DNA from 3 places in the Arthrobacter rhamnosi genome. Region 1 is predicted to be linked to each of the others. Evidence: predicted binding sites of a transcription regulator. Region 1 holds the regulator's gene; each other region holds the start of a gene.

Evidence for each region. Region 1 encodes LexA, which represses DNA repair genes until DNA is damaged. Its sites were predicted from a motif close to TCGAACANNTGTTCGA; they were not measured.
Region 2: imuA' (DnaE2-dependent mutagenesis accessory factor ImuA') is a predicted target of LexA. The motif match lies at 1,415-1,430, and genes of this name have one in related genera.
Region 3: ACX80I_RS09630 (HNH endonuclease signature motif containing protein) is a predicted target of LexA. The motif match lies at 1,515-1,530, and genes of this name have one in related genera.

The regions. Positions count from the first base shown of each region.
Region 1 is NZ_JBTNDT010000011.1:27,607-30,877, forward strand. It holds gene ACX80I_RS16510 (ATP-dependent DNA helicase) at 1-1,089, shown strand, start outside; gene lexA (transcriptional repressor LexA) at 1,221-1,931, opposite strand; gene ACX80I_RS16520 (LysM peptidoglycan-binding domain-containing protein) at 2,305-2,811, shown strand; gene ACX80I_RS16525 (histidinol-phosphate transaminase) at 2,885-3,271, shown strand, end outside.
Region 2 is NZ_JBTNDT010000002.1:310,016-313,286, forward strand. It holds gene ACX80I_RS05805 (DNA polymerase Y family protein) at 1-592, opposite strand, end outside; gene imuA' (DnaE2-dependent mutagenesis accessory factor ImuA') at 589-1,404, opposite strand; gene ACX80I_RS05815 (DUF5997 family protein) at 1,556-1,948, opposite strand; gene ACX80I_RS05820 (LysR family transcriptional regulator substrate-binding protein) at 2,019-2,720, shown strand; partial or broken gene ACX80I_RS05825 (FAD-binding dehydrogenase) at 2,749-3,271, shown strand, end outside.
Region 3 is NZ_JBTNDT010000004.1:158,777-162,047, reverse strand. It holds gene ACX80I_RS09640 (dipeptide ABC transporter ATP-binding protein) at 1-27, shown strand, start outside; gene ACX80I_RS09635 (acyl-CoA dehydrogenase family protein) at 101-1,336, shown strand; gene ACX80I_RS09630 (HNH endonuclease signature motif containing protein) at 1,543-3,271, shown strand, end outside.

The DNA of each region.
Region 1 (3,271 bases):
CTGCCCGGCGCCCTGCCGGAGGACCTCGAGCAGGCCCTGGCGCAGGTGCGGGACGCGGCACGCGCCGCACTATCCGACACGAAGACCGACGGCAAATCCGAGGCCGACGCCGACGGCGGCCGGCAGGTCGCCCGCTCCCGGACGACACTGGTCTTCGAGCTCGCGGAGCGGATCCTCGCCGCCGCCGATCTCAACGAGGTCGTGTGGGCCTCGCGCCCGAGCACGTTCACGCCCGGCTCCGGGTACGCACAGCCGGACGACAGCGCGCCCGCGACGCTGAACGTCGCTCCGCTCTCCGTCGCGGGCAGGCTGCGCGAGGGACTGTTCGAGGACCACACGGTGATCCTCACGTCGGCGACCCTCGCGATCGGCTCCGAGTTCGGGCCCGTCGCGGGATCCCTGGGGCTGAGCGGGCCCGGCGCCCCCGCCTGGACCGGTGTCGACGTCGGCAGCCCGTTCGACTATCCGCGCCAGGGTGTCCTCTACGTGGCGAAGGATCTCCCCAAACCCGAACGAGGCACCTCGGACGCGCAACTGGAGGAACTCCTGGCGCTCCTCACGGCGTCGCGCGGGGGAGCGCTCGGTCTGTTCTCCTCCAAACGGGCCGCCGAGGAAGCGGCGGAGGCCCTGCGGCCCAAGGTCGACTTCGGGATCCTGTGCCAGGGTGAGTCCTCGCTCAACGCCCTCGTGACGCAGTTCGCCGACGAACCGGACACCTGCCTGTTCGGGACGATGTCCCTGTGGCAGGGCGTCGACGTGCCGGGCTCGTCATGCCGCCTGGTGGTCATCGACCGCATCCCGTTCCCGCGCCCGGACGATCCGCTCATGACGGCCCGGACAAGGGCCGTGGCGCGCAATGGAGGCAACGGCTTCATGAGTGTGTCCGCCACGCATGCGGCGGTGCGGCTCGCGCAGGGCGCGGGACGCCTGATCCGCGCGACGGGCGACCGCGGCGTCGTCGCCGTTCTTGACAGCCGTCTCGCCACCGCGCGCTACGGCGGCTTCCTCAGGGCGGCACTGCCGCCCTTCTGGGCGACGACGGACAGGGCGACAGTCACTGGCATCCTCGAGCGGCTCTCGGCCCGCTGAGCCGCGGCAGGGCCGCGCGCGTGCGGCCCGGGCGGCCCTGCCGGCCAGATGTTCCTGCCCGATGGTCCCGGCAGGGCCCCCGGCAGGGCACCCATCAGGCTTCCCTGCCGGCGGACCCCGGCCCAGTACAGCTAGAGGGCGCGCATCACCGAGACGACCTTGCCCATGATGCTGGCGTGGTCGCCGAGGATCGGCTCGTAGCGGGTGTTCTGCGGCAGGAGCCAGGTGTGGCCGTCGCGCTGGCGGAAGGTCTTCACGGTCGCCTCGTCGTCGAGCAGTGCCGCGACGATGTCACCGTTCTGGGCACTCTGCTGGCGCCGGACGACCACCCAGTCGCCGTCACAGATGGCGGCATCCACCATGGAGTCCCCGGAGACCCTGAGCATGAAGAGGTCACCGTGCCCGACGAGCTGTCGCGGCAGGGGCATGACGTCCTCGACGACCTGGTCCGCGAGGATCGGCCCACCCGCGGCGATGCGCCCGACCAGCGGCACGAGGGCGGTGTCCACGGCGATCTGGTGTCCTGCCCTGCGGTCGGCGGACGAGCCGTCCTCGCTCGGAGCCGCTTCGGAGGCGAGCGTCAGCGGCAGCAGCACTTCCATGGCCCGCGGGCGCTTCGGGTCGCGCCGCAGGTACCCGAGGCGCTCGAGCTGCGACAGCTGATGGGTCACGCTCGAGAGGCTCGCCAGGCCGACAGTATCCCCGATCTCCCGCATTGACGGCGGGTAGCCCTTGTCGGCGATCGACCGCTGGATGGTCTCGAGGATCGTCAGCTGGCGCGCGGTGAGCCCCTTGGACGCCGAGCGGCCGCGCGGGCGTCCACGGCCCGCCGAGATCGGCACGGCGTCGGTCGGAACGTCGGCGGTGTTCGATTCCTGCCGGGCTGCCGGTGTTGATTCCGCCACTGTTGTGCCTTTCGCCTGGGACTGCAGATCCCATGTCGTCCGCCTGCCGATCACTGGGAGGTTTTCTGTCAGAGGCGGGTGGTTGTCTGAGATACACCACCGGCTTGCCTGCCCTGAGCGGCAGCTTCCGCCGGTGATGTCCTGTCCTGTTCACGCTAGGACAGACAGGCGCAGTTATCAAACATATGTTCGAGCGAGTCTCGACAACGCTCGTCCGTGAGTGCTAGAAATAGGCAACGTGGAATTAGAACGCGTGTTCGAATCGAACGGATTGTTCGAGGAGGACATTCGAAGGGAAAGAGGTAAGGCAATGGCTGAAGCACCGGCACTGCACGGCAGCACCGCGCTGTGGGCACTGGCGCCCGTTCGTTCGGAGGCCCGCCTCCGGCTCGTCCATGCCGCGCCTCGCTCCACCCCCGCACCGTCCCTCCGGTCGGCGTCCGGTTTCGTGCGGCTTCCGCACGTACAGCCGGATGCGTCCCGCACCTCCACGCAGCGGAGTGCGGCGCATGCGCTGACCCTGACGCGCCGCGGACGCCTGCTGCTGGTCGGCCTGCCGATCGCGCTGGGCGTCGCCGCCCTGATCCTCCTGGGCGCCTTCCTGACCTCGCAGGCCAAGGCCGGGGAGTCGGCTCCCGCATCGTCGTCGACGGTTGAGGTGAGTGTCACGGCGGGGGAGACGCTGTGGGACCTCGCCATCCGGTACGCGCCGGAGCGCGACCCGCGGGACGTGGTGGCGGAGATCGTGGAACTCAACGACCTGCACACCTCCCTCGTCCGGGCGGGGCAGAGTATCGCGGTGCCCGCCGGCGCATAGTCGGGGCGGAGTGGGCGCCCGGTGCGGCGACGCGGCATTAGCTGAGACCGGAAGCATCCCTTAAACTCGAAGGGTGCCATCCTCCGTCGACGCCCTCGCGAACCTTCCCCTGCGTGATGACCTCGTCGGGTTGCACCCGTACGGCGCCCCGCAGCTGGACGTACCCATCCTGCTGAACGTCAACGAGAACACCCACGGCGTCCCCGCCGACGTCCACGCCGCCATCGTCGCGGCGGTGGCGGAGGCTACGCAGGGCCTCAACCGCTACCCGGACCGGGAGTTCAGCGAGCTCCGGAAGAACCTCGCCGACTACCTGGGGCACGGGCTGACGCCCGACCAGCTGTGGGCGGCCAACGGCTCCAACGAAGTGCTCCAACAGGTCCTCCAGGCCTTCGGCGGACCGGGACGCACCGCGCTGGGCTTTCCTCCCACCTATTCCATGTACCCGCTGCTTGCCAGC
Region 2 (3,271 bases), on a different contig from region 1:
CGGTGAGCCGGGGCTGTTCGAGGACTTCCAGGGGGTAGCTGCCGAGGAACCACGGCGAGCGGCCGGGTGGGATGACGACCAGCCGGTCGGCGTCGGGATCCTGGTCCGTGGCCCTGGCTGCCTGCTCGGCGGCGAACGGGCCGTCGGCGATACCGATGCGCACATCGGTGAGGCCGATGGCCGCGAGGGTCCGGAAGATGACGTCCGCGGCCCTGCCCTCGCTGCCGTAGTAGCGCGCAGGTCCCTTGACCTTGAGGGCGCACAGCCCCGGCCGGAGAACCTGGACGCCGGGCAGAATGGTCTCCACGGCCGCGGTCACGGGTTCGAAGGTGCGTTCATCGAGCGAGGGATCGTAGGGCAGGGACACGAGCCCCGTGCTGCGGGCCTGTGCCTCCCGGATGCGCAGGCCCCTCTTCACGCCGTCCTGCCGTGCTGCGGGAGAGCAGGCGAAGACCTCTCCGCGGTCCACCAGGACGAGCGCCGTGTCGGCGGGCAGTGCGTGTTCGCGCAGCGCGGCGGTGATGGGCCAGTCCGGGCACCAGAGCATCAGGATCCTGGTGGCGGGCTCCGCGGGTGCGGGCAGGGACGTCACGAGGATCTCGCCAGCCGTGGTCCGAACAGGGCGGTGGAAGCGTTGCCGGGAGCGGTGCCGGGCTGGAGTCCCTCGGGCAGGAGGGCTCCCTGGGACGCTGTTCCAGGGGCGGTGGCCTGCAGGTCCGCCAGTCCCACGTAGGCGTGGCGGAGCCGTCCGGAGGGCTGCGTCGCGGTGATCTTCATGCGGCGCGCTGTCAGGTGGCCCGTTCCCGCTCCGAGGCCCTCCCAGGCGCTCTCGGCCACCCCGAGCGTGGAATCGCTCTGCTTCCAGGCGCCGAGGGTGATCAGTGCGGCACCACGCTGGCGCAGCCGTGCCTTGAGCCGGGCCCATTCGGTGGGCGCCAGGTGCTCCGGGGCACGGGTCAGGATGACCGGGACGACATCCACGAGGGCTGCCGTGACGGTGAGCCATTGGGATCCGGGATCGGGGATCAGGATGAGGCGTTGGAGGTTGATCCCGAAGCCCTGTGCCGCTTCCACGCCGAAGTCCGGCACGCCGATGACGCTGCACCACAGACCTGCCGAGGAAGGACCGGCGAGGAGGGCCATGGCGAGGGCCGGAGAGTTCCGGACCGTGTAGGAGCCCCCGGACTGGAGGCCGCCGCCGGGCAGGATCCGGGCGAGGGCCGGGACCGTGGGCAGCCTGCGCGAATCGAGGGTGCTGGCCTGCATGCTGTTGATGCGGGCCTGGAGGCCGAGGGTGACGTCGGCTGGTGAGGTTCCGCGGCGACCGGCGGGTTCCGAGTGGACCGTCTCGCCGGAGGAGGAAGGCTCCCGTCCGAGGGAAGGGCCGGCAGCTGGAGGCGTCACTCGTCAATATTCGAATACGTGTTCGATTAAGTCAATCAACGCGGTGCGGCTTGAATGCCGCTGGAATGCGGCCTTTTTCTGGTAGGTGCGGCCCCGGATCGTGCCCGCCGGCAGGCGCAGCGCTGCACCTGCCGCCGTCGTTTCCCGGGTGTCAGGCGTCCGGTGTCTTGCGTGCGGCCTCGCGTTCCTTCACCCGCGCGGCCTCGGCGCGGACGGCGGCCTGCGTGGCACGCTCCGCCACCAGCCAGGCGGGCGGATCCTGCAGCAGAGCGGTGATCTGCTCGCTGGTCAGGGGATCCGTGACGCCTCTGCGCGCCAATCCGCTGATGGAGATCCCGAGCTTCTGCGCGACGACGGGGCGCGGGTGCGGGCCGTTGCGGCGCAGGTCGGCGAGCCACTCCGGCGGGGTCTGCTGCAGTTCGTTGAACTCGGCGCGCGTCAGCTCGGTCTCCTGGAAGTCCTGGGGAGCTGCGGGCAGGTAGATTCCCAGTTTCTTGGCCGCGGTGGCGGGTTTCAGTGTCTGGGGAGTTTTCGCGGGAGTCATTGTCCAAGCTTAACGGTCACGGCTCAACGGTTCCGGCTCAACGGTTCCGGACAGGCGCTACTGTGATCAGGTGCCCACCGACCAGCCCAGAACCCTGTCCGTCGGCTTCGTGCCGGGCGTGACGCCGGGCAAGTGGGTGGCGCGGTGGCGCGAACGGCACCCGGAGGTGCCCCTCGAGCTCCGGCAGCATGACGACGACGCCCTGGCGGCACTGCGGGACGGCTCCGACGACGTCGTCTTCGTCCGGCTCCCGGTGGACCGCGCAGGGCTCCACCTGATTCCCCTCTACGAGGAACAGCCCGTGGCGGTGATGTCACGGGACAACGAGCTGTCGCTCTACGACGACGTCCCGCTCGAGGAACTCGAGGGCCTGCTCGACGTCGCGGAGTGCGGCGGCCCGAAGACGGCCGTCGAGGTGGCCGCGTCCGGCGCGGGTGTGGTCGTCCTGCCGATGTCCCTCGCACGCCTCCATGCGCGGAAGGACGCCGTACACCGTCCCGTCCCGGGCCTGCCGACGACGACGATCGGTATCGCCTGGCGGATGGAGGACGAGTCCGATGACGTCGAGGAGTTCATCGGCATCGTCCGCGGACGCACGGCCCAGAGTTCCCGGCAGCCCTCCCAGCGCGAGGCGCCCAAGAAGAGCGCATCGCAGAAGGCGGCCGCGAAGAAGGCCGCCGCTGGGGAAGCGAAGGGGCAGAAGGAGAACAGGAAGCCCTCGCCGCCCGGGAAGGCGGCACGTCCTTCCGGTTCGCGCGGAAAACGGCGCTGACGCCCCATCCATCTTCGGAGAGCACTTCATGGACGCTGACGTTCTCATCATCGGTGCGGGACTCGCCGGTCTCGTTGCCGGCAACGAGCTCATCCGTGCGGGCAAAAAGGTCGCCATCGTGGAGCAGGAGAACGCCCGGAACCTCGGCGGGCAGGCGTTCTGGTCCTTCGGCGGCCTCTTCCTGGTCGACACGCCCATGCAGCGGCGCCTCCGTGTCCGGGACTCCTTCGACCTCGCCTGGCAGGACTGGCAGGGATCGGCGGCGTGGGACCGCCTCGACGGGTACCTGCCCGAGGACGAATGGGCGGCGCAGTGGGGCCGGGCCTACGTCGAGTTCGCCGCCGGGGACAAGCGCCCGTGGCTCGAGGAGCAGGGCGTGAGGTTCACGCCCCTGGTGGGGTGGGCCGAGCGCGGCAGCGGTACGGCGGCCGGGCACGGCAACTCCGTCCCCCGGTTCCACGTGCCGTGGGGCACGGGGACGGGCATCTCGGAGCCCTTCGCCGACAGGGCCCGGGCGGCCGCGGAGGAAGGCTCCCTGACCTTCTTCTTCC
Region 3 (3,271 bases), on a different contig from region 1:
CAGGGTGACGCAGGAGCCGACCGATGACCGCCTGCGCCACCGACGGCCGGTTCGCGGTCATCGCATCCCCGTGCGCACAGAATCCAGCAGGAGCTGACCGATGACCACTGAAACCCTGACCGCACCCGTGACCTACGGCCGACTCGCGGAACGGTTCCGACCCCTGTTCGACGAGATCGCGGCCGGGGCCGCGGAGCGCGAGAACGAGCGGATCCTGCTGCACCGCCAGGTGCGTCAGCTCGTCGATGCAGGCTTCACCGCGCTGCGGGTTCCCGTCGAGCTCGGAGGTGGCGGGCTCTCGGCGCCGCAGTTCTTCCGGCTGCTCATCGAACTCGCTGCCGCCGAGTCGAACCTCGCACAGGCCCTTCGGTCCCACATCGCGTTCGTCGAGGACCGGCTCTACGCGAACGATACTGTCTGGCTGCGTCGCGTCGCCGAAGGAGCGGTGCTGGGCAACGCGTGGACGGAGACCGGACCTGTCGCCGTCGGCGGTGTCAGTACCACCATCACGCGCGACGGCGAGGACTACCGCGTCGACGGCACAAAGTACTACACGACCGGAAGCCTGTACGCCGACTGGATTCAGACGGGTGCGCGCACGGACGACGGCGTCGACGTGATCGCCCTCGTGCGGCGGGACGCGCCCGGGGTCGAGGTCATCGATGACTGGGACGGGTTCGGCCAGCGCCTGACCGCAAGCGGCACGTCCGTCTTCCGGAACGTCGTCGTGCCAGCCGAGGACGTCATCATCGAGGCGGACCACCCGCCGTACGACACGGGTGTCTACCAGCTCATCCATGTCGCAACGCTTGCGGGGATCGCCCGCGCAGCTGTCCGGGACGTGGCTTCGGAGGTGCGCGGGAGGACCCGGACCTTCAGTCACGGAAACGGAACAAGGCCCAGTGAGGACATCCAGGTGCAGCAGGTGGTGGGGGAAGTCTCGGCTCTCGCGTTCGCGTCCGAGGCTGCTGCACTCCGGGTGGCCGAACTGGTGCAGGAGGCCTACGAGGCGCACCTCGACCTCCCGCGCGAGGAGGCGGACTCTGCCGCAGTAGCGGTGGAATTCGCTTCCTCACAGGCGCAGATCGTGGTGACGGAGCAGGTCCAGCGTGCTGCTTCGACGATCTTCAACGCTCTGGGCGCATCGTCGACCCGGAAGGGCCTCCAGCTCGACCGGCACTGGCGGAACGCCCGCACCATCTCGTCGCACAACCCCGTGATCTACAAGTCGAGGATCGTCGGCGACTGGGAGATCAACGGGACCGTGCCGGAATTCGTGTGGCGGGCAGGCAATGCACCGGGGACGACGACGGCGGAGACCGGCGCGGGCGCTTAGCGCGGGGCTCGTGGGGGTGTAGCACGGGCCGGTGCGGGTGATCGTCCCGGGTTCGTGCGGGCGAGCGATGCCGGGCGGGTCGCCCCTGGTCTTCGTAAGGTATGGGATTTACATGCCCTTGCTAAAAGGAGAAGGAGCGTCCTCTAGTTGTCCACATAGGCTCCCAGGGCCGCTGGAGTAGTACGTGTGTTCGATAAATTTGGGGTATGGCCATCGCCCCGATCGAGCGTCCCGCGCAGACCCCGACCTCAGTCGAGTCGGCGTGCGCTGTGCTGACGGCGTGTGCCCGGGAGGTGAGCCTGCAGGGCCGTGTTCTGTCCCGGTCGGAGGCGCTACAGCTCATCGTCGACGTCGAACAGGCCTCGAGGATTGTGGATCATCTGCAGGTCCTTGCCGCCCGCTTAGCCGAGGAGCACTACAGGGTCGACGAACCTGATCCCGGCCCCCCATCCGGGAGCACGTCCGGTGCTGGGTCGCTTCTGGCCCGGGCGGAACAGGCCATCCGCGCCGAGGCCCCGACTCCCGCCGGTTCCAGCCTCGCTTCCTCGGACACCGTCTCGTCGTCCGCGTGGGGTGCGGGGGCGGAAGCAGCTGCGGACGGGTTCAGGGATTGTGCCGATTTCCTGCGCGGGACCCTCGGGATCAGCCGCGCCGAGGCCCGGCGCCGACTGGCGCTGGCAGACCTGGTGCTGCCCCGCACCACCCCCACGGGCGCCCCACTGCCGGCCCGGCTGGAGGCCCTCGGTGCGGCGTCGGAAGCGGCCCTGATCAGCGGTCGGGCCGCGACGATCGTCTCCCAGGCCGTGCACCGGGTCCACTCTTTCGCGACCCCGGAGCAGGTCGAGTCGATGGAGAAGCATCTCACCCGGCAGGCTGTGGAGTCCGACGAGGACATCCTGCGGGTCCTAGCCCACCGCTGGGAGGGCGTGTTCGATCAGGACGGACAGGAACCCACCGACAAGATCCTCCGGGCACGGCAGGGTGTGTTCCTCAAGGGCCGCCGCCACGGCCTGCACGTCCTGGAAATCGGCGCCACCGACGAACAGTTCGAACACCTCGCCACCGTCATGAACACTGCCACCAACCCCAGGACACTCAACGGTCACGCCAACGGTGCCGATGCTGGTACTGCAGGGAACGACACCGGGTCAGACTCAGGCTCAGACGAAGACTTAGGCAACGACACCGGGTCAGGCCCGGGCGAGGACTTGGGCAACGACTCCGGCTGGGGTGCGGGTGCGGACGTGTTCGGCGATCCGGGCGGTGCAACGAGGGCCCAATTGCTGCTGGAGGGACTGGTCGGCGCGTGCAGAATCGCCCTGAGCACCGGCGGTCTTCCCGCCACCGGAGGCCACCGACCCCAGGTCATGGTCACCATCGACTACCAGGACCTCCTCGGCCACGCCCAGCACCCCGGACAGGGAATCTTCGCCGGGCAGGCCACCGCCCGGACCATCCGGCGGATCGCCTGTGATGCGGACATCATCCCGATCATCCTCGGCGGAGCGGGTCAGGTCCTGGACCTCGGACGAGCCCAACGCCTCTTCCCGCCCCACCTGCGCCGGGCCCTGGTCGCCCGCGACAAGGGCTGCGCCTTCCCGGACTGTTCTATCCCCGCCCCCTGGTGCGAAGCCCACCACATCGACCCCTGGTCCCGCGGCGGCACCACCAGCATCACCAACGGGGTCCTGCTGTGCTCGAGACACCACCACCTCATCCACCAAGGCCACTGGAAGGTGCAACCCCGAGACGGTGTCCCCTGGTTCCACGCACCCGGGCACCCCGGCCGGGCAGGAACACCCCGCACCAACACCTACTGGAACACCGGACAAGCCGTCCACCACCAACTCCACCAACTCGACGAAGGGCTGGCACGTGGAGAAATCCTGCAGGAGGAACCACTCCACGATCCATCCCGCCGGCCCCCACGATCCC